4 regions of the Rahnella sp. CFA14(1/10) genome follow, and region 4 is predicted to be linked to each of the others. Evidence: predicted binding sites of a transcription regulator. Region 4 holds the regulator's gene; each other region holds the start of a gene.
The links. Region 4 encodes CRP, which controls carbon source genes, mostly activating them, when cyclic AMP is high. Its sites were predicted from a motif close to ATGTGANNNNNNTCACAT; they were not measured.
Positions count from the first base shown of each region.

Region 1 (3,909 bases), on a different contig from region 4:
TTGTGTTTTGGATGTCACCCCCAGCGAAAAAATCTGCCCGCGCCGCTCCGGCGCTATCCCGATGCCATGGTCAGCGACTTCAATCACCAGATCATCTGCGCCGGAAACGACATACACGTCTACCGGCCCGGCTTCATTGCCGCGCAGTAATGTGGCTTCGATGGCGTTATCCAGCAGATTGCCAATGATCGACATCAGTTCGGTTTCACTGAGCGCGGCAGGCAGATGCGTTAACTCACAGGCGGGATCAAATTTTAGCTCAACGCCTTTTTCCCGTGCACGGGCATATTTTCCGAGTAACAGACCGCATAATTTTGGTGAGCAGAATCGCGCCGAAACGAAATCCAGCAATTCCTGCGCACTTTCAGACTGAGCTTCGATATAGCGGATCGCCTCGTCGTAACGTCCCATATGCAGGAGCCCGGCGAGTGTTGCCGTCCAGTTGAGCTGTTCGTGGCGTATCACCCGCAGGTTATCGGCATAACGCTGCACCTGGCTCAGCTGGATGCTGAGCCGGTCGATATCGCTGCAATCCCGAAAAGTGATCACCCACCCCTGGAGCTGGTCTTCCAGCATGATCCGTACCCGGCTGGCGATCACTGTCAGGTTATTGAACAGGCAGATTTCATCGTGGATATCTTTTTCCAGCATAACCTGCGGATCAAAGAAACTGACCGGCGCAATCACCTGCCCGAGCGGCTGACCTCGCAGTTCACGGGACGGCACATCAAGACTGAGCAATTTTTTGGCCGCCTGGTTGATGACCGCGACCCGCAACTGCGCATCAATAGCGATCACACCTTCGTAAATCGATTCCATCAGCGCCTTTTGCTGACGCACCAGCAGACCTATTTCACGGGGCTCCAGCGAAAACATCTGCCGTTTAATCGAACGTGAAAAAAACCATGAGAAGGTAAACAACGCCAGCAGCAAGGTGGCGGCGGCCAGCAAAATACGGATGACTTTTTCGATAGTCAGGTTATTGATGTGGCTGGTGAGATACCCCACAGAAACGATACCGACCACGTTGCCTTGCCCGTTGATGATCGGTGCCTTACTGCGCAACGATAAGCCGATACCTCCCAGCCGGATGGTGGTGGTGCTTCTGCCCGCCAGCACATCCCCGTTGTCTCCCCCGACCAGCATTTTCCCCACACGGTCAGCATAAATCGAATGAAACAGATGTATTGCTTTACCATCGCCTATCACCATGTAACTGGCATCACTGCGTGCAGAAATACTCATCATTAAATGATTAATAGCCGGAACATCCTTATTTTCAACGGCGGTAATTAATGAAGGAATAAGTGCAATTTCCTCTGCCTGAACTTTTGCACGAGTACCCATATCTTCATATAACTGACGTTCTATATCATAATAGTAATAAATGCCCGCTATCGAAAAAAGTGTCATAAATAGCATGACAAGATAAATGAATAGCTTTATCTGAAAAGAAGGCCTAAACCGCATCGGGAAACCTATAACCAGACAGTGATATTAATAGAAAGTGCAAAGATATTATCACGCCCCGGTATTTGCGTCAGCGTGAAGGATTAAAGTTGCGAGGCATGCCGCATAACATCATCAGGCGCGTCAGGGCCTAGGCGGCTAACCCCATAATTCACAACAGCTATTTCACCATAAATTAACAGTAATATTATAATTGCAAATAACACCATAAAAACCACGAAAAATAATAGCGGCCTGAGTTTTTAAATTAATTAAAACCATAAAAACCTTTCACTCCTTTAAAACACCTTTTCTAATTTGCGGCACCTCACATATTACCGGTCAGCATTACTCTTATACTCCCTGCACAAATTGACACAGGGGATTCATAATGAGTACAACTGACGACACCTATTCTGTTACTGCGGGATCTTCCTGCGTTAAACAGCTCTCATTAAAAGAAAAATGGTGGCACATTCTCGATACCTGGAAAATCGGCATTATTCCGTTACCGCTGTTCGCCATGGCGGGGCTACTTATCGCAATAGATTGTCTTGACGGCAAACTGCCGAGCGACATCGTGGTGATGGTCGCCACGTTAGCGTTCTTTGGGTTTGCCTGTGGCGAGTTCGGCAAGCGTCTGCCTTTTATCGGCAAGATGGGCGCAGCGGCGATTTGCGCCACGTTCATTCCTTCCGCGCTGGTCTATTACGGCCTGCTGCCGGATGTCGTGGTGGAGTCCACCACCAAGTTCTACAAAAGCACCAATATTCTGTATCTCTACATCTGCTGCATTATCGTGGGCAGCATCATGAGCATGGATCGCAAAGTGCTGATCCAGGGGTTCATGCGTATTTTCTTCCCAATGTTGTGCGGCGAAGTGGTTGGCATGCTGGTCGGGATGGGGGTCGGTCTGGCGCTGGGCATGGAACCCTTTCAGATTTTCTTCTTCCTGATCTTACCGATCATGGCCGGTGGCGTGGGTGAAGGTGCCATCCCGCTGTCCATTGGTTACGCAACCTTATTACACATGGACCAGGGTGTGGCGCTGGGTCGCATCCTGCCTATCGTGATGCTGGGCAGCCTGACGGCTATCGTGATCTCCGGTTCTCTCAATCAGCTAGGTAAACGCTATCCACACCTCACCGGCGAAGGTCAGCTGATGCCGTCTGCTAAAAATGCCACAACGGAAAGCAACACGCCGACAGTGGCTGGCGGTAAAACCGATGTCACGACCATTGCCTCAGGTGCATTACTGGCCGTTCTGCTTTATATGGTGGGCATGCTGTTACACAAGCTGATTGGTCTTCCTGCACCGGTCGGGATGCTGTTTGCGGCTGTTGGCCTGAAACTGGCGCACGGCGTTTCTCCCCGCCTGCTCGAAGGTTCTCAGGTGGTGTACAAATTCTTCCAGACTTCCGTCACCTACCCGATTTTGTTCGCCGTCGGTGTCGCCATCACACCGTGGAATGAACTGGTTGCCGCATTCACGATTTCTAATCTGCTGGTCATTGTCAGCACTGTTGCAGCGCTGGTCACCACCGGCTTTTTCGTCGGCAAGAAAATTGGCATGCACCCGATTGATGTCGCCATCGTTTCCTGCTGCCAGAGTGGCCAGGGCGGTACCGGTGATGTCGCCATTCTGACTGCCGGTAACCGCATGCAACTGATGCCATTTGCCCAAATAGCCACACGTATTGGCGGGGCCATTAATGTCTCGGTTGCCCTGCTGGTGCTCGGCAACTTCCTCGTCTGATGCCGCGCTAACTCTTTTTTAATTCAGGATATTTTTATGAAACTGGCAAGTTATCTTTATCAGGGGCGCAAGTCCTACGGCATCGCAACCGGGCACGGCATGATCGACCTTGGTCGCCATCTCGGTCAGCGTTATCCGGACCTCAAAGCCCTGCTGGCAGGCAATGCACTGGCACAGGCTCAGGCGCTGGCGACCCTGCCCGCAGATGTGGATATCGACGATCTGACTTTTCTGCCGGTCATCCAGAATCCGGAAAAAATTCTCTGTGTTGGTATGAACTACGCCGAAAAACGCAAAGAATTTGACCAGCATAATCCGGCACCGACATTGTTCGTCCGCTTTGCTGATTCACAAACCGGCCACGCTTCTCCCGTCATCAAACCGAGCCGTTCTGTCGAATTTGATTACGAAGGTGAACTGGCAGTGATTATCGGTTCTGCCGGGGAAAATATTTCCCGCGAAAACGCCCTGGCGCACGTCGCCGGCTACAGCTGCTATATGGACGGTTCCGCCCGCGACTGGCAGCACACCTGGTTTACCGCCGGTAAAAACTGGCCGCAGACCGGTGCGTTCGGGCCGTGGATGACCACGGCCGATGAGATCCCAGACCCGCACACACTGGCAATCCGCACCTGGCTGAACGGTCACATGGTACAGGACGACAACACCCGCAGCATGATCCACAACGTTGCCGAACTGATTGA
Region 1 is NZ_SEWS01000004.1:104,362-108,270, forward strand. It holds gene EVX52_RS09455 (sensor histidine kinase) at 1-1,470, opposite strand, end outside; gene EVX52_RS09460 (2-hydroxycarboxylate transporter family protein) at 1,841-3,205, shown strand; gene EVX52_RS09465 (fumarylacetoacetate hydrolase family protein) at 3,242-3,909, shown strand, end outside.
Region 1: the regulator CRP is predicted to act here: its motif matches at 1,766-1,783, upstream of EVX52_RS09460 (2-hydroxycarboxylate transporter family protein).

Region 2 (3,909 bases), on a different contig from region 4:
TGGACGGCTGTCTGACAGCCCGAAATCATGGTGATATCCGCACCGGCAATGAATGAATCTGTTTTGCCCGAAATGAGCACCAGACCTTTCAGACCGGGATACTGCTGTGCTTTGTGCAAAATAGCGCTGATTTGTTGAGCAAATTCAGCCTTTAAGGTATTCACTTTTTCGCCGGGAACATCGATGGTGATAATCCCCACATGTTCCGTGGTAAATATCAGTGAAAAAGCAGAGACCGGTTCGGTTGCTTGAGTTTCTGCCGGATTCAGGTTTTCCATAGGTTCTCTCATTGCGCGGCCTCCAGGATCATTGCTGCGCCTAAGCCGCCAGCGGCACAGGCAGTGGTCAGCCCATATTTCCCGCCACGACGACGTAATTCATGCAGAGTCTGGGTAATCATTCGTGCGCCGGTTGCCGCAAAAGGATGCCCGTAGGCCAGTGAACCGCCCAGAACATTGAATTTATCCCAGTCTATTTCGCCAACAGCCTGACTACGGCCAAGTTTTTCACGGGCGAACTCATCACTGGCTAACATTTTGATATTCGCCAGCGTCTGTGCCGCAAACGCTTCATGCATATCGATCAGATCCAAATCGTCCAGCGTCAACCCTGCGCGATCCAGCGCCAGCGGCGTGGCGTAGGCAGGCCCGAGAAGCATGTCTTCCCAGACGCCGATAGCGGCAAACGCAAAACTTTTCAGATAGCCGAGAGGTTCAAGGCCCAGTTCACGTGCGCGGGATTCGCTCATCATTAATACCGCCGCGGCACCATCCGTCAGCGGCGTGCTGGTGGCGGCGGTGACGGTACCGTGTTTACGGTCGAAAGCCGGGCGCAATTTGGCATACTGACTGATTTCAGAATTCAGGCGGATGTTGTTATCTTTTTGCAGCACTTCACGGTAAGGCGGAACCTGTGCAGCCATGACCTGCGAGGTTAAATACCCCTGCTCCCATGCCTGCGCGGCCAGCGTATGAGAACGGTGCGCCAGCTCATCCTGCTGCACGCGGCTGATGTTATGGCTTTTCGCCATCTGCTCTGCGGTATCGCCCATGCGCAGACCGGTAGAATATTCAGCCACAGCAGGCGGCACCGGCAGCAAATCGCGCAGTTTGAGTTTGCTGAAAATGGAGAGACGCTGCGACAGCGTACGTGCTTTATTAACATCCACCAGGGCGCGGGCCAGTCGTTTGCTGACACCTATCGGCAATACCGAAGAAGAATCCGCTCCGCCCGCGATCCCGACCTGCACCATCCCGCTCATGATGCTTTCGGCCACGTTAGCAACCGCCTGAAAACTGGTGGCACAGGCACGCGAGACGCTATAGGCATCGGTCGATACATTCATGCCGGTACCGAGCACAATTTCGCGGGCGATATTCGGCGCTTCCGGCATCTGGACCACCTGACCGAAAACCAGCTGGTCGATGTCCTTCGGGTCAATCCCACTTTTTGCCAGCAGCTCACTGACCACCATTTTACCGAGATCGACAGCAGGAATGCCGTGATAGGCGGTGGCCTGTTTAGCAAACGGCGTACGTAAGCCGTCGACAATCGCAATGCGATCGCCCTCACGCGTCACCAGTGGAACGACTTTATTCATACAAGCTCCTGAGAAAAATAGGGTCTTAAGAGGTCAGACCTGATAACTCAGTTTTAACTATGTATTTACATTTGGCAAAGCGAAAGGGAGTGAAGTGCGAGCAACAGCAAATTTTTCTGAAATAAGAATGAGAAGAAAGGCGGCAGGCAGAAATAGCAGACAAAGAAATACCGCTTATTTAAGCGGTATTACAACTTAGAACTTCCTCTCAATAATTTGAGTCGCAGAATGAGTCACGCGGCAATCAATGCCATTCCGATGAACTGATATACATCAGTAATTCGGTTACGGAGTGCAGCCAACGCATCTGCGGCTCAAAGTATGACGGGGATTATCTCAAGCCTAACTGGAAGATCATCGTTTCAGCCTGGCAGCTAAATGTGAAATCGATATTCAGTTCGACGCCGCCATCCACTTTTTCGATACGGCTGTTGATTTCACATGGCTCAGATTCAACGCCGCGTGCGCGTTCGGTCAGGGCTTGCAGGGTTTCGTTCGCCTGAGCTTCGGTTTCGAAAACACGGCTGTAAGAAGCGGTGCAATCCGTATTGTCCATGATGGTTCCGACATCGACACAGCAGCAGGCTGCGGTTTCTTCCGCACCACATTTGTTGATGGAATGCAGAGGTTGGGTGGATTTAGAGGACATGGTTACGTCAGACATAATTTTCTCCCCGGCATCAGCGGCAACGTCCACCGTCTGGCCTGATTGCGAATAAGGTTTTATTTCCAGCTTGTATTTTACGCCACCGTTCTGACAACACACTAGTGCTTACTTATTATGTGCCTTTCAGGTGATCCAGATCACGTATATGTAAGTAATCGTTTATAACTTCGTCACTGTTCTCACTTTAACGTTTCTTAATTGAACTTTTATTGTTTGTTTTTTGTTAAGTGGATCCAATTTCTTGCATCAAATAAGAAATATCTATGAAACATTATTGCAACTACACCACAGGTCAGACCTATACTTCGCTCACTGGTCTGATTTGTCAGACTGATAACGGACCCTACAATCCCGCGCTCATTGTTACTTGATGTAACATTGTTTGATAAAAAACATAAAATTGAGGTTTTGGTCATGAACCAGAAAAACCTGTTTAAAAGATCTGCTCTGGCAGCTGCAGTGGCAATTGTTTCCTCCAACGTTTATGCAGCAGGTTTTCAGTTAAATGAATATACCGCTGCGGGGTTAGGCCGCTCTTTCTCGGGTGAAGGTGCCATCGCTGATACTGCCGCATCCGGCAGCCGTAACCCGGCAACCATGACCATGTTTGATCGTCCCTCTTTCTCAGCGGGTGCGATTTATGTCGACCCGGATGTCAAAGTAACAGGCAACTCGCCGGTTACAGGCAGGAGCACTGATGCGGATAACATTGCGCCGAATCAGTGGGTGCCTAATATCCACTTTATTATGCCACTCAATGATCAATGGGCGGTCGGTGCCTCGGCTACGTCAAACTACGGTCTGGCGACTGAGTTCAGCGATAATTATCCGGCTGGCCCGATCGGCGGTGAAACTGACCTTACCACCGTTAACACTAACTTAAGTGTTGCTTACCGTTTGAACCAGCATTTCAGCTTCGGCCTAGGCTTCGATGCCGTTTACGCGAAAGCGAAAATTCGCCGTACTGCCGGTGAACTGGTGCCGATTCAAACCGGCGGTCTGCTGCCTGCGGATACGGAAGCCGCCAAGCTGAAAGGCAATGAGTGGGGTTACGGCTGGAACGCCGGTATCCTGTATGAAGTGGATGATAATAACCGCTACGGCTTCACCTACCGTTCTGAAGTGAAAATTGACTTCGACGGCGAATACCGTAACGGCATTCCGAAAGCGTTAGGCGGAACGGGTGGCCAGACCGTGCCGGGATCCCTGACCCTGAACTTGCCTGAAATGTGGGAATTGTCCGGTTATAACCGCGTGGCACCAAAATGGGCGATTCACTACAGCCTGGCTTACACCAGCTGGAGCCAGTTCCAGGAGCTGAAAGCGACCGGTTCTAACGGCCAGACGCTGTTCCAGAAAGACGAAGGTTATCATGATGCTTACCGCATCGCGTTGGGCACCACCTATTACTACGACGATAACTGGACGTTCCGTACCGGTATCGCCTTCGATGACAGCCCGGTTCCGGCAGATAACCGCACCATTTCTATTCCGGATCAGGACCGCTTCTGGGTTTCCGCCGGTACGACTTACGCCTTCAATAAAGACGCGTCTGTGGATGTGGGTGTCTCCTATATGCATGGTCAGACCGTGAATATCAGTGAGAAAGTCGCTAACGGTGTACCGAATTACGAATACCAGG
Region 2 is NZ_SEWS01000008.1:232,435-236,343, reverse strand. It holds gene fadJ (fatty acid oxidation complex subunit alpha FadJ) at 1-290, opposite strand, end outside; gene fadI (acetyl-CoA C-acyltransferase FadI) at 287-1,600, opposite strand; gene EVX52_RS17360 (YfcZ/YiiS family protein) at 1,932-2,264, opposite strand; gene fadL (long-chain fatty acid transporter FadL) at 2,682-3,909, shown strand, end outside.
Region 2: the regulator CRP is predicted to act here: its motif matches at 2,393-2,410, upstream of EVX52_RS17360 (YfcZ/YiiS family protein).

Region 3 (3,909 bases), on a different contig from region 4:
GTTGTGTAATCTCGCCACGCGATAGCAGGAAGAAGCCCAATCCTCCTAACAGTTGCAGTATTGCAAGTAAAAGAGGGAAGTTTATTCTATCCAGATAGGGTGAAAAGGCTAAGCGGCCAATTCTCGAAAAGAATATCAACGTGAATAATATACCGCTGGTATGGGCTGCTGACAGCTGCAAGTTTTCGTGTAAATAAGCGATTAACAATGCCTGAGGAGCAAAGAAGGCAAAGGCCCCGATGAAATCCTGGACAAGGATGATTTTAAATATTGAAGAGTTTTGAAATGCTTTTTGCATTATTTAACGCCTCCTCATAACTTGCACCCTCAGCACACAATAAATTGCGTTCGCCCAGATAGGCGTGGCCAACAAACCCTGGTTTTTGGTCTAAATCCGGCGGCAAAGCAGAGGGGCGGCTTACTCCTTTACGTTCTGACCACACAGCCATATGCTCTTTTTTCTGTGCTTTATAACAGAGAGTATCGGTTAGCTGGCTTTGCCATACATTAATACCTGCTGTCTCGGCCGCCATCACTGAGATGAAGTCACCCCCGACACGGTTGTGAATTTCTCCCAAAATAATACCTGCATCAGTATCCCAAAACTCGGCGTGGATCATGCCGTATTCGATACCAATCACTTTGCACGCAGACTCCACTAATGCCCGGGCCTGACGTTTTTTCTGCTCGTCAAGAGAAACACCTGCCGGATTAACATGCCCTTGCTCAAAAAAAGTCTCTGCAAATAAAAACTTTTCAGTGATATTTAGCATTCTGAACTTTTTGCCAACGAAAAGGGCTTCAAGGCTGTATTCTTTACCTTCCACCTTCTCTTCAAGGATGAATGGGTAACCTTTCTGCGGGAGTCTGGGAATAATATTATCAATGTTGTCTGAACAGACAGAATATACCCCGCGACTGCCTGCATCGGTGACGGGTTTAAGGATGGCTTCATGACCGGAAAAATGTATTCTTAATTTTTCCTCTACATCACTTGCTGAATAACACAAAAAAGCTTCCGGCTGGCTGATGCCGCATTTTCGTAACAGCTCACGACAAAGATACTTGTTTTGTATCAGCATGATTGTTGCAGGGCGTGTCCATGAGGAATCTAATAATATATTAAGTTTACTATTTACAAACTGAAGTTTTTCGCGAAAAGCATAACTCCGTTTTATATAGGGATACCTGGCCAGTAAATCCCGTATTGCTTCATCATCGTAATGATTGGTTACCACCACCTCGTCGGCTTTTTGCGCTCTGTCGCCAAACACCCTGAGATTTTCTTCTGTGTCGGTAAGCAGGATTTTATATCCTGCTTCTTTGGCTTCATCGAGTAAATCAGGCCCCTGTACCACGCTTGCCCCACCGAGTAATAACAACCAATTCTCTTGCACCCGTGAACCCTCATTTTCAAAATGCCTGAATAGAAATGTATTGCTTTCAGTCTCCAGGTATTCATAACAATACGTTAACTTGTTAGCAATAAATTACATCATAACCAAAATTTATCAAGATAGAAAAATGCATTTTTTTCATTAATAACAAGAAGATGAAAACATTTCATTCAGAGTTTTAATCCTGATATGGCAACATTAACCACTGTTTATGTTGTCACCTGAATTATTTAAGTTGAATGCACTGGTGTCGGGGTCGCTGGATTCAAACATGCTTTTTTTTCCCGATCCCTCAGGTTCAGCCCTATTTATTAGCAAAATTTATAATTATCGCGGGTATCATTTTCTCTCCTTCTCCCGTTCCGCAGGCGAGACGGATCTCATCATGTTACCGGTATCACACAAATCAAAAATCATAAGAAATTTATGATATCTCGCAATTGTCGCTCTCTTTTAACCATTCTATAACAAGTCCTCGGACCACGGACGGACTGACTTTTTTATGTTTAACCCTACAAAAGGCAGGACGAAAAATGACTGCGAAACTATCCGTAACGGCGAAACTATCCGTAAAAGAAAAGGTGAGCTACGGTCTGGGGGATATGGCGAGCCATATTGGCCTGGATAATGTGATTATATTTTTGACGTTTTATTACACCGATGTTGTGGGATTACCGGCAGTATTTGTCGGAACAATGTTTCTGGTTGCCCGCGTCGCTGACGCCATTGTGGACCCCGCGATGGGGCTGATCGCTGACCGGACGCAAACGCGTTTCGGTAAATTCCGGCCTTATATTCTCTGGCTTGCGTTACCTTTCGGAGCCAGCTGTTTGCTGGTTTATGCGGTACCGGAATCCCTGACCTTGGGCGGAAAGATGGTATACGCCAGCGTCACCTATTGCGTGATGATGCTGATGTATACCGCCATCAACATTCCTTATTGCTCGATGGGCGCGATCATCACGCCTGATAATACCCAGCGTATTTCCCTGCAATCCTATCGGTTCTTCCTTGCCACGCTGGGTGGTGCAATGTCCACCTTCCTGATGATGCCGCTGGCAGAGATGATGGGTGGCGGCAATAAACTTGACGGCTATTTTGGTGCGATGGCAATCATGGCGTCGATCGCCGTGGTGATGTTCCTGTTGTGTTTTTTAAACACCAAAGAACGTATCAGTGCGCCGCCGACGCACGAGAATTTTCTCTCCGATTTACGTGATTTAGTGCGTAATGACCAGTGGCGCGTGGTGGCGGCGCTGATCTTCTTCAATATCTCCTTCGGCGTAGTACGCCTCGGCGCGATGATGTACTACGTCACCTATTATCTTGGCCACGCCAGCTACTTTATGTGGCTGCTGGCTGCACATATTGTGGGTAAGAGTCTCGGCAGTTTGCTGGTAAAACCGCTGACCCGCAACCGCAGCAAACTCGCGGCCTTCACGCTGTGCGCGGTGCTGACCGGTGCGCTGAGCGCGGCGATTTTCTTCGTTCCGGCATGGATTTCCCTGCTGGTGGGCATGACGTTGCTGGTTTCAACCTTCTATCAGGTCACTACCACACTGATGTGGGTGATGATGTCTGACGTGGTGGATTACGGCGAATACAAACAAGGCAAGCGCATGGATGGCACGGTGTTCTCCACTTTGCTGGCGATCCTCAAAATGGGGATGGCGGTGAGCGGAGCGGTGGTCGGCTGGACACTGGGCATAAGCGGTTACGTGCCCCATGCTGCCCAGCAGAATACCGTCGCGATGCTGTCGATTATCGCATTGTTCTCACTGGTGCCGGGCATCTTGTCGATGTTCAGTGCATTGTCGATGCGCTGGTACAAACTCGATGACGCCACCATGAAACAGATTAATCAGTCCAAAATTTCCCGGGAACATGAGCCTGAACGTCAGGCCACCTTGCATACACAGGAGTCCGCATGAGCGAATTAATCGCCGAAAAAAACCGTATCCTCTGGCATTTCGATCAACAAACGCTGGTGATTGAGCCCTGGGGAGAAAACAGCCTGCGCGTGCGGGCCACCTGCCGGCCTGAGCTCAATGATTCGTTATGGGCGCTACTGCCAGCGGATGTTCAGCCAAAAGCTGAGATCAGCCGCAGCGCAGAAACCCTGACGCTGCGCAACGGCAACATCACAGCATCGGTGAATATCAAAGGGCAGCTGGCGTTTTATAACTCACGCGGCGAGCTGATCCTTGAGGAATTCTGGCGTCAGCGTTCCACCGTCGGTATCGGTGCGACGGAGAAAAGTCAGGACAAATACATCAGTGCGCTAAAGATGGATGCCCGCGAATTTAAAGCCATTCCCGGCGGTAAACATCAGCTGACCGTACGTTTTGAGTCGCGCGCGGATGAGAAAATCTATGGCATGGGGCAATACCAGCAAAATTGTCTGGATCTGAAAGGCTGCACACTGGAACTGGCACAGCGAAACTCCCAGGCCAGTGTGCCGTTTATGCTTTCGAGTCTGGGGTATGGCATGTTGTGGAACAATCCGGCGATT
Region 3 is NZ_SEWS01000003.1:333,631-337,539, reverse strand. It holds gene EVX52_RS08145 (MFS transporter) at 1-298, opposite strand, end outside; gene EVX52_RS08140 (acetyl-CoA carboxylase biotin carboxylase subunit family protein) at 264-1,397, opposite strand; gene EVX52_RS08135 (glycoside-pentoside-hexuronide (GPH):cation symporter) at 1,931-3,328, shown strand; gene EVX52_RS08130 (TIM-barrel domain-containing protein) at 3,325-3,909, shown strand, end outside.
Region 3: the regulator CRP is predicted to act here: its motif matches at 1,783-1,800, upstream of EVX52_RS08135 (glycoside-pentoside-hexuronide (GPH):cation symporter).

Region 4 (3,909 bases):
CCGCGCCGGGCAGGAAGAAGTGCCGCAGGACGGGTAGAGCCGCTCGAAAGCAGGTTGTGACAACCTGTCACTTCGCGAATAAATATGGTAACAATAGGCTTAATTATGCGCAGCACGGCACTACATTTTCAACCACAGAAAAGACCGCGTCACGCCAGCCTGTATCCCCTTTCTGGAGAAAAGCATTTATGTCAGCCAAACATCCTGTTATTGCCGTTACCGGTTCGAGCGGTGCAGGCACCACGACCACCAGCGTGGCGTTTCGTAAAATATTTCAACAGCTTGGCTTACGCGCTGCGGAGCTGGAAGGCGACAGTTTTCACCATTTCACCCGTCCTGAAATGGATGCGGCGATCCGTAAGGCACGCGATCTCGGGCGCCACATCAGTTATTTCGGGCCGGAAGCCAATGACTTTGGTTTGCTGGAAAAAAGCTTTATCGAATATGGCAAAACCGGCACCGGCCGTTCACGTAAGTATTTGCATACTTATGACGAAGCGGTTCCCTATAATCAGGTGCCGGGCACGTTTACGCCATGGCAGGCGTTGCCGGAACCAACGGATATCTTATTCTATGAAGGCCTGCACGGCGGTGTAGTGACAGACAAAATTGATGTCGCCGCCCAGGTCGATTTGCTGGTCGGCGTTGTGCCTATCGTTAACCTGGAGTGGATCCAGAAACTGGTGCGCGATACCGGGGAGCGTGGCCATTCACGTGAAGCAGTGATGGATTCCGTCGTGCGTTCGATGGATGATTATATCAGCTACATTACGCCGCAGTTTTCCCGCACCCACATCAACTTCCAGCGTGTGCCGACTATCGACACCTCAAACCCGTTCGCAGCAAAAGCCATTCCGTCACTGGATGAAAGCTTTGTGGTGATCCATTTCCAGGGACTGGACGACATCGATTTCCCCTATCTGCTGGCAATGTTGCAGGGGTCATTTATCTCGCACATCAAAACGCTGGTGGTACCAGGTGGGAAAATGGGGCTGGCAATGGAGCTGATCATGGCGCCACTGGTGCAGCGCCTGATGGAAGGTAAGAAAATCGAGTAAACTTTATTCCGCTGCAATCACTTCAAAGCTGTGGGTGATGGTGGCCGCTTTACCCAACATCAGAGACACTGAACAGTATTTTTCGGCAGAAAGGCTGACCGCACGTTCAACAATCTTATCGGTCAGATCCTTACCGGTGACGATAAAATGCAGATTGATATGCGTGAACAGACGCGGCGCTTCTTCGCGGCGTTGTGAAGTCAGCTTCACTTCACAATCACGCACGTCATTACGGCCTTTCTGTAAAATAGATACCACGTCAATTGCACTGCAGCCGCCTGCGGACATCAGTAACATTTCCATCGGGCTTGGGGCTTTATCGCCCGCGTTACCATCCATTGAAATCTGATGACCCGACGCTGACTCACCTAAAAAGGTCAGCCCTTCAACCCATTTGACACGTGCGTGCATGAACTATTCTCCCGGTGAATAAACTTTTAGAAATCTGCTCTCAGAGTACCCTTTAGACCAAAATCTGGCAACGTAACCCGATCGCCATCATGCTGAAGCGAGACAACAGAAGACAGCATCTCAAACCTGTGCTACAAACAAAGCCGAAACATACTTTCCAGTAAATTGCGGTGACGGTTTTTGCGGTTTAAGAACAGAACCCACGGTGTTAACAGCAATAAACAGGCTGTTGCACTCCGACATCCGCTTGCAGCATTTCTGGGGAGTTATATGCTGAAAGGGCGCTTTGGATTTGAAGTGCCATACAGGGAACTCTGAGCCCTGTGATTTTGGGCAGCGATAACAACAGAGGATAATAGCTAATGGTTCTCGGCAAGCCACAAACAGACCCGACTCTTGAATGGTTCCTGTCTCACTGTCATATACATAAGTATCCTTCTAAAAGTACGCTGATTCACCAGGGTGAAAAAGCCGAAACGCTTTACTACATCGTGAAAGGGTCAGTTGCTGTCCTGATTAAAGATGAAGAAGGCAAGGAAATGATACTGTCCTACCTTAACCAAGGTGACTTCATCGGTGAGCTGGGACTCTTCGAAGAAGGTCAGGAACGTAGTGCCTGGGTACGTGCTAAAACTGCCTGTGAAGTGGCTGAAATTTCGTATAAAAAGTTCCGCCAGCTGATTCAGGTTAACCCGGATATTCTGATGCGTCTCTCCGCGCAGATGGCCAACCGTCTGCAAGTGACGTCAGAGAAAGTCGGCAACCTTGCCTTCCTCGACGTAACCGGTCGTATCGCTCAAACGTTGCTCAACCTGGCTAAACAGCCTGATGCAATGACCCATCCGGACGGGATGCAAATCAAGATTACCCGTCAGGAAATTGGCCAAATCGTCGGTTGTTCACGTGAAACAGTCGGACGAATCCTCAAAATGCTGGAAGATCAGAGCCTGATCTCCGCACACGGGAAAACGATTGTCGTTTACGGCACACGTTAATCCCTCGAAAATTGGCGCGGCAGAATACTGTCGCGCCTTTTTTATGGGCTAAGCTTTACCCATGACGTTATGGCGAAAACTGTTTTACCATCCTGAAGTGAATTACGCGCTGCGCCAGACGCTGGTGTTGTGCCTGCCTGTTGGCATTTGCTGGCTGTTTGGCAACTTGCAAATGGGTCTGCTGTTTTCCCTCTGCCCGGCCTGCTGTAACATCGCCGGTCTGGATACCCCGCACAAACGCTTTTTCAAACGTCTGATCGTCGGCGGTTCACTGTTTGCCGTGAGCAGCATTCTGCTGCAACTGATGCTGGAAAACTGGCACGTTCCGCTGCCGCTGATCATGCTATCGCTGGCGTTATTGCTCGGCGTTACCGGTGAAATCAGCCCGTTACATGCGCGCCTGTTACCCGGCGCGCTGGTAGCCACTATTTTCACACTGAGTATGGTCGGCGTGCGCCCGATGTGGCAGGCACCGGTGCTGTTCGCAGCAGGCACAGCCTGGTACGGGGTGTTTAACTGGGTGTGGTTTCGTATTTCGCAAGAACAGCCTATGCGCGAAACGCTCAGCCAGCTTTATCTGCAACTCGCGGATTATTTCGAGGCCAAGTACAGTCTGCTGACGCAACATACCGATCCCGAGACGGCGTTGCCGCCATTACTTACCCGTCAGCAGCAGGTTATCGACCTGATTGCCCTGCTTTATCAGCAATTACACATGCTGCCACAACACGGACATCATCATCACCATAAGCGACTGTTTCAGCTTTTTCAGGTTGCTCTCGATTTGCAGGAGCACATTACCGTCAGCCTGCATCAGCCGGAGGAAGTACAGAAACTGGTTGAGGAAAGCCATGCAGAAGCGGTAATCCGCCGCAATGCGCAGGTGATTTCCACCCGTCTTCGGGTGATTGCCGGCGATATTCTTTATCACCGTTTATCTGAGCGCTTTACCATGGCCAATGAGCTGGCTGCGCTGGAGAAAATCGCCGCGCGTAACCCGGACAATCCGGTTGGCCAGTTTTGTTATTACCATTTCAGCCGCATTGCGCGCCTGCTGCGGACCCAGCGCCCGTTATACCGGCGCGATCTGATGAGCACCCAGCCACGGCTGCCCTTCTGGACTGCGCTAAAAAGCTATCTTTCTTTCAAATCCGTGGCCCTGCGTAATGCCGCGCGTCTGGGCATTATTTTGGCGATTGGCAGCAGCCTGGGGCTGTTCTTCAATTTGCCCAAACCGTACTGGATTTTGCTGACTATCATGCTGGTCAGCCAGAACGGCTATAACGCCACTCGGGTCAGGATCCAGCACCGTGCGCTCGGTACGCTGGCAGGTTTGCTGATTGCTTCAGGATTGTTAAAACTGGCGCTACCGGAAAGCACCACGCTGCTGTGCATGCTGCTGATCACCTTGTTGTCCTATACGGTTTTACGCAAAAATTACGGGC
Region 4 is NZ_SEWS01000006.1:14,556-18,464, forward strand. It holds gene EVX52_RS13070 (YheU family protein) at 1-37, shown strand, start outside; gene EVX52_RS13075 (phosphoribulokinase) at 189-1,058, shown strand; gene EVX52_RS13080 (OsmC family protein) at 1,062-1,469, opposite strand; gene crp (cAMP-activated global transcriptional regulator CRP) at 1,832-2,464, shown strand; gene EVX52_RS13090 (YccS/YhfK family putative transporter) at 2,526-3,909, shown strand, end outside.